DNA from 2 places in the Klebsiella variicola genome. Region 1 is predicted to be linked to the other one. Evidence: predicted binding sites of a transcription regulator. Region 1 holds the regulator's gene; the other holds the start of a gene.
The links. The regulator LexA, encoded in region 1, represses DNA repair genes until DNA is damaged. The targets are predictions, from matches to a motif close to TNCTGTATGTACATACAGNA.

Region 1 (5,516 bases):
TTAAGGTTGATGCCCGCCGCGATATGCGGTGGCACCAGGCCCTGATGATACAGGACGTAGGAGAGCAGCAGATAGTCCATGTGGCTGCGGTGGCAGGGGACATAGACAATCTCATGGCCGTCGTGAGCCAGCTGGCGCACGCGCTCGGCGTTATGCACGTTGATCCCCTGGTACAGGCGGTTCCAGGTGAAGCCGAGAATGCGGTCGGTCAGGCGGATCATCTCGTACGAGAAGTTCGCGGCAATCTCTTCCATCAGCGCGATAGCGTTCTGCTGAGCCTTCTCATGCGAAATTTTCTTGCTGCGCGCTTCGTCTTCCACCGCGCGGGCAATCGCTTTCGAGGCCAGCAGTTTATTAAACAGATCCTGGCGGGCCGGCAGACGCGGGCCGACGGCGGCCAGGCGCTGGCGGGCAAAGTGCATCCGGGCGACGCGAGCCAGCTTCTGGGCGATGATCTTATCGGTACCGTGCTCATCCGCCATGCGACGCAGCGACACGGAAGGCGAGAAACGCACGAAACTGTCGCGGCCGAGCCAGGAGACGGCGAAAAATTTCTGAATGCCGTTCAGCATCCGCAGCGGCGGATTGACTTCTCCTTTCTCACGACCCGGCGAGCGGCCGAACATGACCGAAACCGGCACCATTTGCACATCGAGGTCCGGATGGTTGCGGTGCAGATCGAGGTAGTCGTGGAACAGCTTGATGGACTCTTCTTTTGGCGTGTAATAGGTAAACACGCGCGGCCCACCGTGGATGAATACGTAACGCGGCAGCAGCGCGCCGTCGATCTCCAGCGGTTCAAGCGGGTCGGGTAAATCATGCGCCAGGCATTGGGCGCGCAGCGTCAGCAGGTCCGCCTTGGAATTATAGGGCAGGACGTACATGACCGGACGCGAGGTATCGAGTCCTAATTCCTGGGCAGGCTCTGCCGGAATAGACTTGCTTTTTACCAGCACCCGTAATGGTAAATTCAGTAATTTATAGTAAATTCGTTGCCAGCCGGACATAAACGATGTGAAGCCTCTGGTTAATCATGCAAATGCGCGGCAAGAATAACAGAAAGTGGGCAAAATTTCCGTTACCACGCGGCAAACGCGTACACTCATCGACGTCATTTACGTAAAAAGGTTTTGTGATGGCCAATAATACCACCGGGTTAACCCGAATCATTAAGGCGGCAGGTTACTCCTGGAAAGGATTTCGCGCAGCGTGGATCAACGAGGCCGCGTTTCGTCAGGAAGGTATCGCCGCCATCGTGGCCGTCGCGATAGCCTGCTGGCTGGACGTCGACGCCATTACCCGCGTATTGCTGATTGGGTCGGTCCTGCTAGTGATGATAGTCGAAATTCTCAACAGCGCGATTGAGGCGGTCGTGGACCGTATAGGCTCGGAATATCATGAGCTTTCAGGGCGCGCCAAAGACATGGGATCGGCGGCGGTCCTGCTGGCGATTATCATCGCACTGATCACCTGGGGAACGCTGCTGTGGAGCCATTATCATTAACGTTCTTCGCTAAGCCTCGCAAAATATAAACAATCTGCCGATTTTTGTGTGCCATGTGGTTCCAAAATCACCGGTAGCTGTATATACTCACAGCATAACTGTATATACACCCAGGGGGCGGAATGAAAGCGTTAACGACCAGGCAGCAAGAGGTGTTTGATCTCATTCGGGATCATATCAGCCAGACGGGCATGCCGCCGACGCGTGCGGAAATTGCTCAGCGCTTGGGGTTCCGTTCCCCAAACGCGGCGGAAGAACACCTGAAAGCGCTGGCGCGTAAAGGCGCGATCGAGATCGTCTCCGGTGCTTCTCGCGGTATCCGCCTGCTGACGGAAGAAGAACATGGCCTGCCGCTGATCGGCCGCGTCGCCGCCGGCGAGCCGCTGCTGGCGCAGCAGCACATTGAGGGGCACTATCAGGTCGACCCGTCGATGTTTAAACCCAACGCGGATTTCCTGCTGCGCGTCAGCGGCATGTCGATGAAAGACATCGGTATCCTTGATGGCGATCTGCTGGCGGTCCACAAAACCCAGGACGTGCGTAACGGCCAGGTGGTGGTAGCGCGCATTGACGACGAAGTGACGGTGAAGCGCCTGAAAAAGCAGGGTAACGTCGTCGAACTGTTGCCGGAAAACAGCGAATTTACCCCTATCGTTGTCGATCTGCGTCAGCAGAGTTTTACCATTGAGGGTCTGGCCGTTGGCGTGATCCGTAATGGAGAATGGCTGTAACGCCTGCCCCTGCGCAGCGTCATCTGATGCATGACGCTGCGACGTTTGTCCTCAATCAGGTCTCCGAACATGCTGCTCAACGCTGCCGATAAAGCGCTGTGGCGCCTTGCGATCCCGATGATTTTCTCCAATATCACCGTCCCGCTGCTGGGGCTGGTGGATACCGCGGTGATCGGCCATCTTGACAGCCCGGTATACCTCGGCGGCGTCGCGGTTGGGGCGACGGCTACCAGTTTCCTCTTCATGCTGCTGCTGTTTTTGCGCATGAGCACCACCGGGCTCACCGCTCAGGCCTGGGGTGCCAAAGATCCGCTGCGACTGGCGCGGGCGCTGGTGCAGCCGCTGGCCCTGGCGCTGGGCGCCGGGGTTCTCATCATCCTGTTTCGCCTGCCGCTGATTAACCTCGCTCTGCATATTGTTGGCGGCAGTGAGGCGGTGCTTGAGCAGGCACGGCGGTTCCTTGAAATTCGCTGGCTCAGCGCCCCCGCTTCGCTGGCCAACCTGGTGCTGCTCGGCTGGCTGCTGGGAGTCCAGTACGCACGGGCGCCGGTGATTCTGCTGGTGGTCGGTAATCTGTTGAATATTGTGCTCGACCTGTGGCTGGTGATGGGCCTGCGGATGAACGTCCAGGGGGCTGCGCTGGCCACGGTCACCGCGGAGTACGCCACTCTCATTATTGGCCTGATGATGGCGAAGCGGGTGCTGACGCTGCGCGGCGTGTCGCTGGCAATGCTGAAAAACGCCTGGCGCGGGGATCTGCGCCGTCTGCTGGCGTTGAATCGGGACATCATGCTGCGTTCCCTGCTGCTACAGCTGTGCTTTGGCGCGCTGACCGTGTACGGCGCGCGTCTGGGCAGCGACATTGTGGCGGTCAATGCGGTACTGATGACCATGCTGACCTTTACCGCCTATGCGCTGGATGGTTTTGCCTATGCCGTGGAGGCCCACTCCGGCCAGGCCTACGGCGCGCGCGACGGCAGCCAGCTGCTGGAAGTCTGGCGGGCGGCCTGCCGGCAGTCTGGCATGGTGGCGCTGGCGTTTGCCCTGATTTATAGCCTGGCGGGGGAGTACATCATCGCGTTGTTAACCTCGCTGCCTTCTCTGCAGCAGCTGGCCGATCGCTATCTGATCTGGCAGGCCATCCTGCCGGTGGTGGGCGTCTGGTGCTATCTGCTGGACGGCATGTTTATCGGCGCCACACGCGGCGCGGAGATGCGGAACAGCATGGCGGTCGCCGCGGCGGGGTTTGCTGTAACGCTGCTTTCGGTCCCGCTGCTCGGTAACCACGGTCTGTGGCTGGCGCTGGCGGTGTTCCTCGCCCTGCGCGGCCTGTCTCTGGCGCTGATCTGGCGTCGCCACTGGCGACACGGCACCTGGTTTAGCTAGTCATTGCCGTTCATCACGGCCATCTATGAATTCCCGCGGTTGCGCGCCGCTTACCGGGGCAACTCAGTAGCCCGGCTCAGCGTAGCGCAAGCCGGGAAAATCGCCTCAGCCTTACCCATCGGTATGATGGTTAAAAATTCCGAATAACGAATCGGTACCAGCATTCTCATCTATAGTTAATACCATGTCCGGTACAAAACGGGCTGTAAACCCACCGAATGATGAGGACGTTATCATGAATAAAGACGAAATCGGCGGTAACTGGAAACAGTTGAAAGGTAAAGCCAAGGAACAGTGGGGCAAACTTACCGATGATGATATGACCGTGATCGAAGGTAAGCGCGATCAGCTGGTCGGTAAAATTCAGGAACGGTACGGCTATGCGAAGGATCAGGCTGAGAAAGAAGTCTCAGACTGGGAGCATAAAAACGACTACCGCTGGTAGCGTTCCGTGGCTCAAAGAATAAAGCATTTGTGTTAGTGCCTGTCTGAATGGCGTAAGGATGCGCCGTTAACCCTGTTTCCCGCTGCGGCTGACGCTCAGCGGGCTTTCTTTTTCAGCTGAATGGAATGGTCGTGCTGGCAGTGTCCCGGCGTGCTGCAGGCTTCGACTTCCACGCAGTCTGCACAAAGGCCGTGAGCTTCAATCACGTTGTGGCGCAGGGCAAAGCCCATTCTGGCCGCTAACGTATGCATGATATCTTCCACCCCTTCCGCCGCCTCTTCCTTCACCACGCCACAGCGGTCACAGATAAACATGGCTGAGCTATGGGTCGGCTGGTCAAAGAGATGGCACAGCACATAGCTGTTGGTCGATTCAACCTTATGAACAAAGCCCTGCTCGAGTAAAAACTCCAGCGCGCGGTAAACCGTCGGCGGTTTAGCCTGCGGCTCTTTGTCACGCAGGAGATCCAGCAGATCGTAGGCGCTGATCGCCCCTTGTTGCAGGCTCATCAGGCGCAACACCTCCAGACGCTGTGGGGTCAGGCGTACGCCGCGCTGCGCGCATAGCTTTTCAGCATGCGCTAACATCTCTTGCGAAGGGGTCTTATCCATGAGCATCCTCGGGTTGCGTGAATTTGAATCTGTTACTTTATCACGTTCCTCAGAAAACACCGAGAGCCGGCAGGTGATACGGGTCATACTTCAGATTGTCGGTACCTGCGCCAGTTCCGGGTGCTGGCCGCTGACTTTCGTGCAGACTACGCCTTAGTCGATCGCTAAAACCGTCCTGCCCGATTTAATCGCAACACGCATGACCCTGGGTATGCTATATCTGAAGTGTCTCATTTTCGGGAGAAAACGATGAAACGACCTGATTGCATTCGCCACTGGCGCGAACTGGAAGGGCCCGACGATGCCACTTATCCCGACAGCCCGGAGCGTTTTTCGATTGGCGCGCCGCTGGGGCGCGGTTTACGTCTCAACCGGCTGGGGATCCACCACGAGCGACTGCCGCCCGGGCGGCGCACCTCGTACCCGCACGCGGAGAGCGATGAGGAAGAGTTCATCTACGTGCTGGAGGGCTATCCGGAAGTGTGGATAAACGGCTATCTCTGGAAGCTGGAGCCAGGGGACAGCGTGGGTTTTCCCGCGGGTACCGGTATCTGCCACACTTTTCTCAATAACACCGAGCAGGAGGTTCGTCTGCTGGTGGTGGGCGAGGCCAACAAGAAATACAACCGCATCTATTATCCGCTCAATCCAGGCTATGCCGCGACGCGCCAGGATCGCTGGGTTGACCATCCGCCGCAATTCTTCGGTCCACACGACGGCAAGCCGCGGAAAAAGTAATCGACCCGGGGAAGGGGCGAAGCGCGGCGCACTATGCGCCTGTGGTTTATCTTTGTGCTATAGTAGCGCCCCTTTTTACCCGGATGCTTATTTATTCGCCA
Region 2 (5,516 bases), 1.4 Mb from region 1:
TCGTGACTGACGCCGTGAACCACCACCGGAAACCCCAGCTTGTGCAGAAGCATCGCCAGCAGCGGCGTCAGGTTCGCCTGCTTGCGCGCGCCGTTGTAGCTGGGGATGACAATCGGCATCGGCTTGCCGGCCGGCGGGGTCAGGCGCAGCGTATGCTGCTGCATCGCCGCGTAAAACCCTTTCATCTCCGCTTCGCCTTCGCCTTTGATGCGCAGGGCGATTAATATTCCCCCCAGCTCCAGCTCCGGCACCTCGCCGTCCAGCATCCGCGCATAGAGCGCACGGGCGGTCTCTTCATCGAGGTCGCGGGCATGATTCTTACCGCGACCCACCTCTTTTATAATTTTGCTGTACTCCATGGCTCCCCCTGGTGCATCACGCGCCGGCGTCAGCGACGTTTGCGGCCTGACTGTTTTGCTGTCTGTTTTGCTTTCCGTTTTACTATAACCTCCGGGACGCCCGGCTGCTCTATGGGAAAAACAGGTAACGCGTTCAGTAGACGCGCGCCATAGTTTTTGGTCAACAGACGCTTATCGTAAATCACCACCTCTCCCCAGCAGTGATGGCTGCGGATCAGACGCCCCACCTGCTGAATAAGATTAAAGGAGGCGCTGGGCAAACTCTGTACCTCGAAAGGGTAACGATTAAGGCTTTTCAGCCATTCGCCTTCGGTGATCACTACCGGGCTGTCGATGGGCGGAAAGGCGATTTTATGGATATGTACCTGGCTTAGCAGATCGCCCTTTAAATCCAGCCCTTCGGCAAAGGACTGCAGACCCACCAGCACGCTGCGCTCGCCGCTTTCCACCCGTTTGCGATGCAGCTCCACCAGCCGATAGCGCGGCTGGTCGCCCTGCACCAGCAGTATCAGGCGCAGATCGGTCACATGCTCCAGGAAGCGGTTCATCGCCCGCCCGCTGGCAAACAGCACCAGCATCCCGAGATGTTTCTTGCTCTCTACCTGCTGGCGAAAATAGGCCGCCATCTCGGCAATGTGCTGCTCTTCGTTATCCATCAGCGGTTCATAGCGCATTTGAGGAATAATAATTTTCCCCTGCTCCACGTGGTTGAACGGCGAATCCAGCGCCACGAAGCGGTCACCCGCTTTCTCCTTCAGACCACTCATCTCCTGCAGGCGCGAGAAGCTGTTTAGCGAGCGCAGCGTCGCTGACGTCACGACGATATGCGGTACGCTGCGCCACAGCAGCCGTTCCAGCTGATCGCTGACGCGGATGCCGACACAGTGGAACCAGACATGGATCTGGCCGTCGCGCACCACTCGCGTCGCCCATTTGGTTACCGGCGCGCCTGAGGATTGCGCCAGCGACGCCAGGCGCCATAGCTTGCTTTGGCTTTCAAACATGCCGAGCGCGCGGTTCATCTGCAGCAGCACCCGATGCAGGCGCACCACGTCATGGCTGCCGGTCTTTTCGCTGAGATCGTTAAGAAACAGCTCCGCCAGCCCGCGCAGCATCTCGGTGAGCTTCGCCAGCCGCTGGCAGATCTCCATCACCTCCTGCGGCAGTTCGCCCATCGGGAAGCGATGCTCCGCTTCCTGACCGGCGGGCATGTAGAGATTGAGAATATTATTCAACGACGCAATCAGCTCGAACAGCTCTTCGCAATGGCCGGTGAGCCGCTCCGGATTGGCCAGCGGCGGCGTGGTTTTCGGACGAAACTGCTCCATGCAGGTGGCGACCAGCTTGCAGAACAGATCCAGCTGCAGGCGAAACCAGGGGGCGGTGATCTCGGCGCTCATCTCCAGCGCGTCGCGGGCGACGTCCGGCAGATGATGGCCTTCATCGAGGACCAACAGCAGGTTTTTCGGCTCCGGCAGCACTGCCTCGCTCTCCATCGCCGCCATCACCAGCGCATGGTTGGCCACCACCACTTCCGCCTCCTGAATTTCCCGCCGCGCCACGAAGAACGGGCACTCGCGATAGTAGTGGCAGTTGCGGTTCAGGCAGCTGGCCTTATCGGTGCTCAGCCGGCTCCACAGCGCGTCATCGATGGCTTTATCGGTATGATCGCGCAGGCCGTCCCAGCGGTAGCTGTCGAGGTCCTGCTTCAGGGTCGCACACAGCTTCTGCTCGGCCTGGTTGTTCGGGGTGAGATCGTCATCGAGGAAGGCCAGCAGATCCTGCTGTGACGGCTCGGTGCTGGCCAGTGCCGTCAGGTTACGCGGACAGACGTAGCGCCCACGACCGAAGGCGGCGGTAAAGCGCAGGTCGGGAATAATTTTACGCAGCAGCGGCAGGTCTTTACTGTAGATTTGATCCTGCAGGGCGACGTTGGCGGTGCTAACCACCAGCGTTTTTTGTTCCTCCCGGGCGATGGCGATGCCCGGGATCAGGTATGACAGCGTTTTACCGACGCCGGTCGGCGCTTCGATAGCCAGATGCCTGCCCTCTTCCCCGGCGAGAGTTTTCGCCACATCGGCGATCATCTGCCGCTGCGGGGGGCGGGGAATAAAGTCCGGGATCTGTTCCTGAAGCGCCTTATACCAGGCGGCGATTTGCGCTTTCAGCGCAGCGGTCAAAGCCATGAGAAAACCTGAATACTGTATAAACAGCCACTATTGTGCCATTTTTGCCCGCCTGGAGGTATTGCTTTCTGCTGAGTGTGGAAGCGTGCTCGACAAATAGTGTAATGGAAAGAAAAAGGCCCGCCGCCGCGTAGCGGACAGACGGGCCTGAGCCGGGCCGCGTTATCGCGGCCGAGGCATCAGCGTGTTATTCGCCAGCCGGTTTACGCGGACGACGGCGGCGCGGCGGTTTGCCGTCCTGCGTACGCGCTTTCGGCGCCTCGCCGTCCTGACGGCGCGGGGCGCTGTTCTGGCTGCGCGGCTGTCCGCTGCGTCCCTGACCCTGGCCACCGCGTCCCTGACCTTGCCCACGACCGCCGCCGCGCTGCTGGCGACCGTTCTGGATAGGTTCGGCTTTAATGGACGGATCCGGCTCATAGCCGGCAATCGCGATGCGCGGGATCTCTTTTTTCAGCAGGCGCTCGATATCGCGCAGCAGCTTATGCTCATCCACGCACACCAGCGACAAGGCTTCACCGGTGGCCGCCGCGCGGCCGGTACGGCCGATACGGTGGACGTAATCTTCCGGTACGTTCGGCAGCTCGTAGTTCACCACGTGCGGCAGCTCTTCGATATCCAGACCACGGGCGGCGATATCGGTCGCCACCAGCACGCGAATGCCGCCGGATTTAAAGTCGGCCAGCGCGCGGGTACGCGCTCCCTGGCTCTTGTTGCCATGGATCGCCGCGCTGCGGATGCCGTCTTTATTAAGCTGCTCCGCGAGGTGGTTGGCGCCATGCTTGGTGCGGGTAAACACCAGCACCTGCTGCCAGTTGCCTTCGCCGATCAGCTGCGACAACAGTTCGCGCTTGCGGTTCTTATCAACGAAATGGACGTGCTGGGTGATCTGCTCGGACGCGGTGTTGCGACGCGCCACTTCCACTTCCAGCGGGTTGTGCAGCAGTTTCTCGGCCAGGCCCTTGATCTCGTCGGAGAAGGTCGCCGAGAACAGCAGGTTCTGTCGACGCGCCGGCAGTTTAGCCAGTACGCGACGGATGTCATGGATAAAGCCCATATCCAGCATGCGGTCCGCTTCGTCCAGCACAAGGATTTCCACGCTATCAAGGCTGACCGCGTTCTGATGTTCGAGGTCCAGCAGACGGCCCGGGGTGGCAACGAGGATGTCGACGCCACCGCGCAGCTTCATCATCTGCGGGTTGATGCTCACGCCGCCGAATACCACCAGCGAGCGAATATTCAGGTACTTGCTGTAATCGCGGACGTTCTCGCCCACCTGCGCCGCCAGCTCACGGGTCGGGGTCAGGATCAGCGCCCGCACCGGGCGGCGACCCTTTGCGTGCGGCTCTTTGTCAATCAGGCGCTGCAGCAGCGGCAGGGTAAAGCCCGCCGTCTTACCGGTACCGGTCTGGGCGCTGGCCATCAGGTCGCGCCCCTGCATTACTGCCGGGATCGCCTGCTGTTGGATAGGGGTCGGCTCAACGTAGCCCTGCTCAGCGACAGCGCGCAGGATATCGGGATTCAGGCCAAGGGAATCAAAAGACATAACAACTCCGAACCGCCCCGGCCCGGTGAAGGGCGTAGTTTTCAGGGAGATTATTGCGATAAGAGATGGCAAAAACCACAATGCCATGAAGGGGCGCAGTCTAGCAGATTTTGTGACAGGCCGCATAAAATCTGCAAAAGAATACCGCGCCTGGCTGGCGGGCATGAGAAGGCCGCTGAGCGCGCTCAGCGGCCTGGTGCGTCATGGCAAAGCGATTAACGCAGACGATACTTAAGTTTTTCAACGATCTTCGCGGTGGAGATGCCGTAGCGATCGTGAAGGGTCGGCAGCGCGCCGGCTAACAGGAACGCGTCGGGCAGCCCCACAGTATCCAGCTCACAGCGCACACCCTTACGCATCAACAGCGCGGCCACCGCCTCCCCCAGGCCGCCGACCGCGGTGTGGTTTTCCGCAGTCACCACCAGACGACCTGGCTTCGACGCCTGTTCAATAATCGCTTTTTCATCCAGCGGTTTGATGGTCGGCACGTGCAGGACCGCCACGCTGATGTTATCGGCCCGCAGCTTTTCAACCGCCTCCAGCGCGCGCATGGTCATCAGCCCGGAGGAGATGATCAGCACATCGTTGCCGTCCTCCAGCAGCTTTGCTTTACCCAGTTCGAACTGATAGTCGTATTTATCCAGCACCAGCGGCACCTTACCGCGCAGCAGGCGCATATACACCGGCCCCTGGTGATCGGCAATGGCCGGCACCGCCTGCTCTATCTCCAGCGCATCGCAAGGATCGACGATGACCATGCCGGGGATACCGCGCATAATCGCCAGATCTTCAGTGGCCTGATGGCTGGGGCCATAACCGGTCGTCAGGCCCGGCAGCGCCGCGCAGATCTTCACGTTCAGATGCTCTTCAGCGATGACCTGATGAATAAAATCATAGGCGCGACGGGTTGCAAAGGCGGCATAGGTGGTGGCGAAAGGAATAAATCCCTCCTTCGCCATTCCCCCCGCCGCCGCCATCAGCAGCTGCTCGGCCATGCCCATCTGGAAGAAACGATCCGGGAAGGCCTGGGCGAAAATATGCAGATCGGTATATTTTGACAGGTCCGCGGTCATGCCGACGATTTCCGGACGCTGCGCCGCCAGTTTTGACAGCGCGACGCCGAAGGGCGCAGAGATGGTCGCCTGGCCCTCATCGGCAATCGAGGCGATCATCGCCGACGTTTTTAAACGGGGTTGACTCTGGCTCATTACAGCACTCCTTCTGGTTTGTTAGCATCCAGCACCGCAATCGCTTTTTGCCATTCGTCGGCATCGACGCGAATAAAATGGTTTTTATCGCGGGTTTCGAGGAACGGCACCCCTTTGCCCATCAGCGTGTCGCATAAAATGACCCGCGGCTGGTTGCCGGAATAACTTTTCGCGTTGTCAAAAGCGGCCATCACCGCCGGCAGATCGTTACCGTCCACGC

Region 2: the regulator LexA is predicted to act here: its motif matches at 2,559-2,578, upstream of dinG (ATP-dependent DNA helicase DinG).

The regions. Positions count from the first base shown of each region.
Region 1 is NZ_CP010523.2:5,178,310-5,183,825, reverse strand. It holds gene plsB (glycerol-3-phosphate 1-O-acyltransferase PlsB) at 1-1,007, opposite strand, end outside; gene SP68_RS24195 (diacylglycerol kinase) at 1,136-1,504, shown strand; gene lexA (transcriptional repressor LexA) at 1,627-2,235, shown strand; gene dinF (MATE family efflux transporter DinF) at 2,305-3,621, shown strand; gene SP68_RS24180 (CsbD family protein) at 3,857-4,066, shown strand; gene zur (zinc uptake transcriptional repressor Zur) at 4,162-4,677, opposite strand; gene SP68_RS24170 (cupin domain-containing protein) at 4,927-5,415, shown strand; gene dusA (tRNA dihydrouridine(20/20a) synthase DusA) at 5,516-5,516, shown strand, end outside.
Region 2 is NZ_CP010523.2:3,780,304-3,785,819, forward strand. It holds gene ybiB (DNA-binding protein YbiB) at 1-359, opposite strand, end outside; gene dinG (ATP-dependent DNA helicase DinG) at 389-2,545, opposite strand; gene rhlE (ATP-dependent RNA helicase RhlE) at 2,733-4,088, opposite strand; gene SP68_RS17720 (transketolase family protein) at 4,304-5,296, opposite strand; gene SP68_RS17725 (transketolase) at 5,296-5,516, opposite strand, start outside.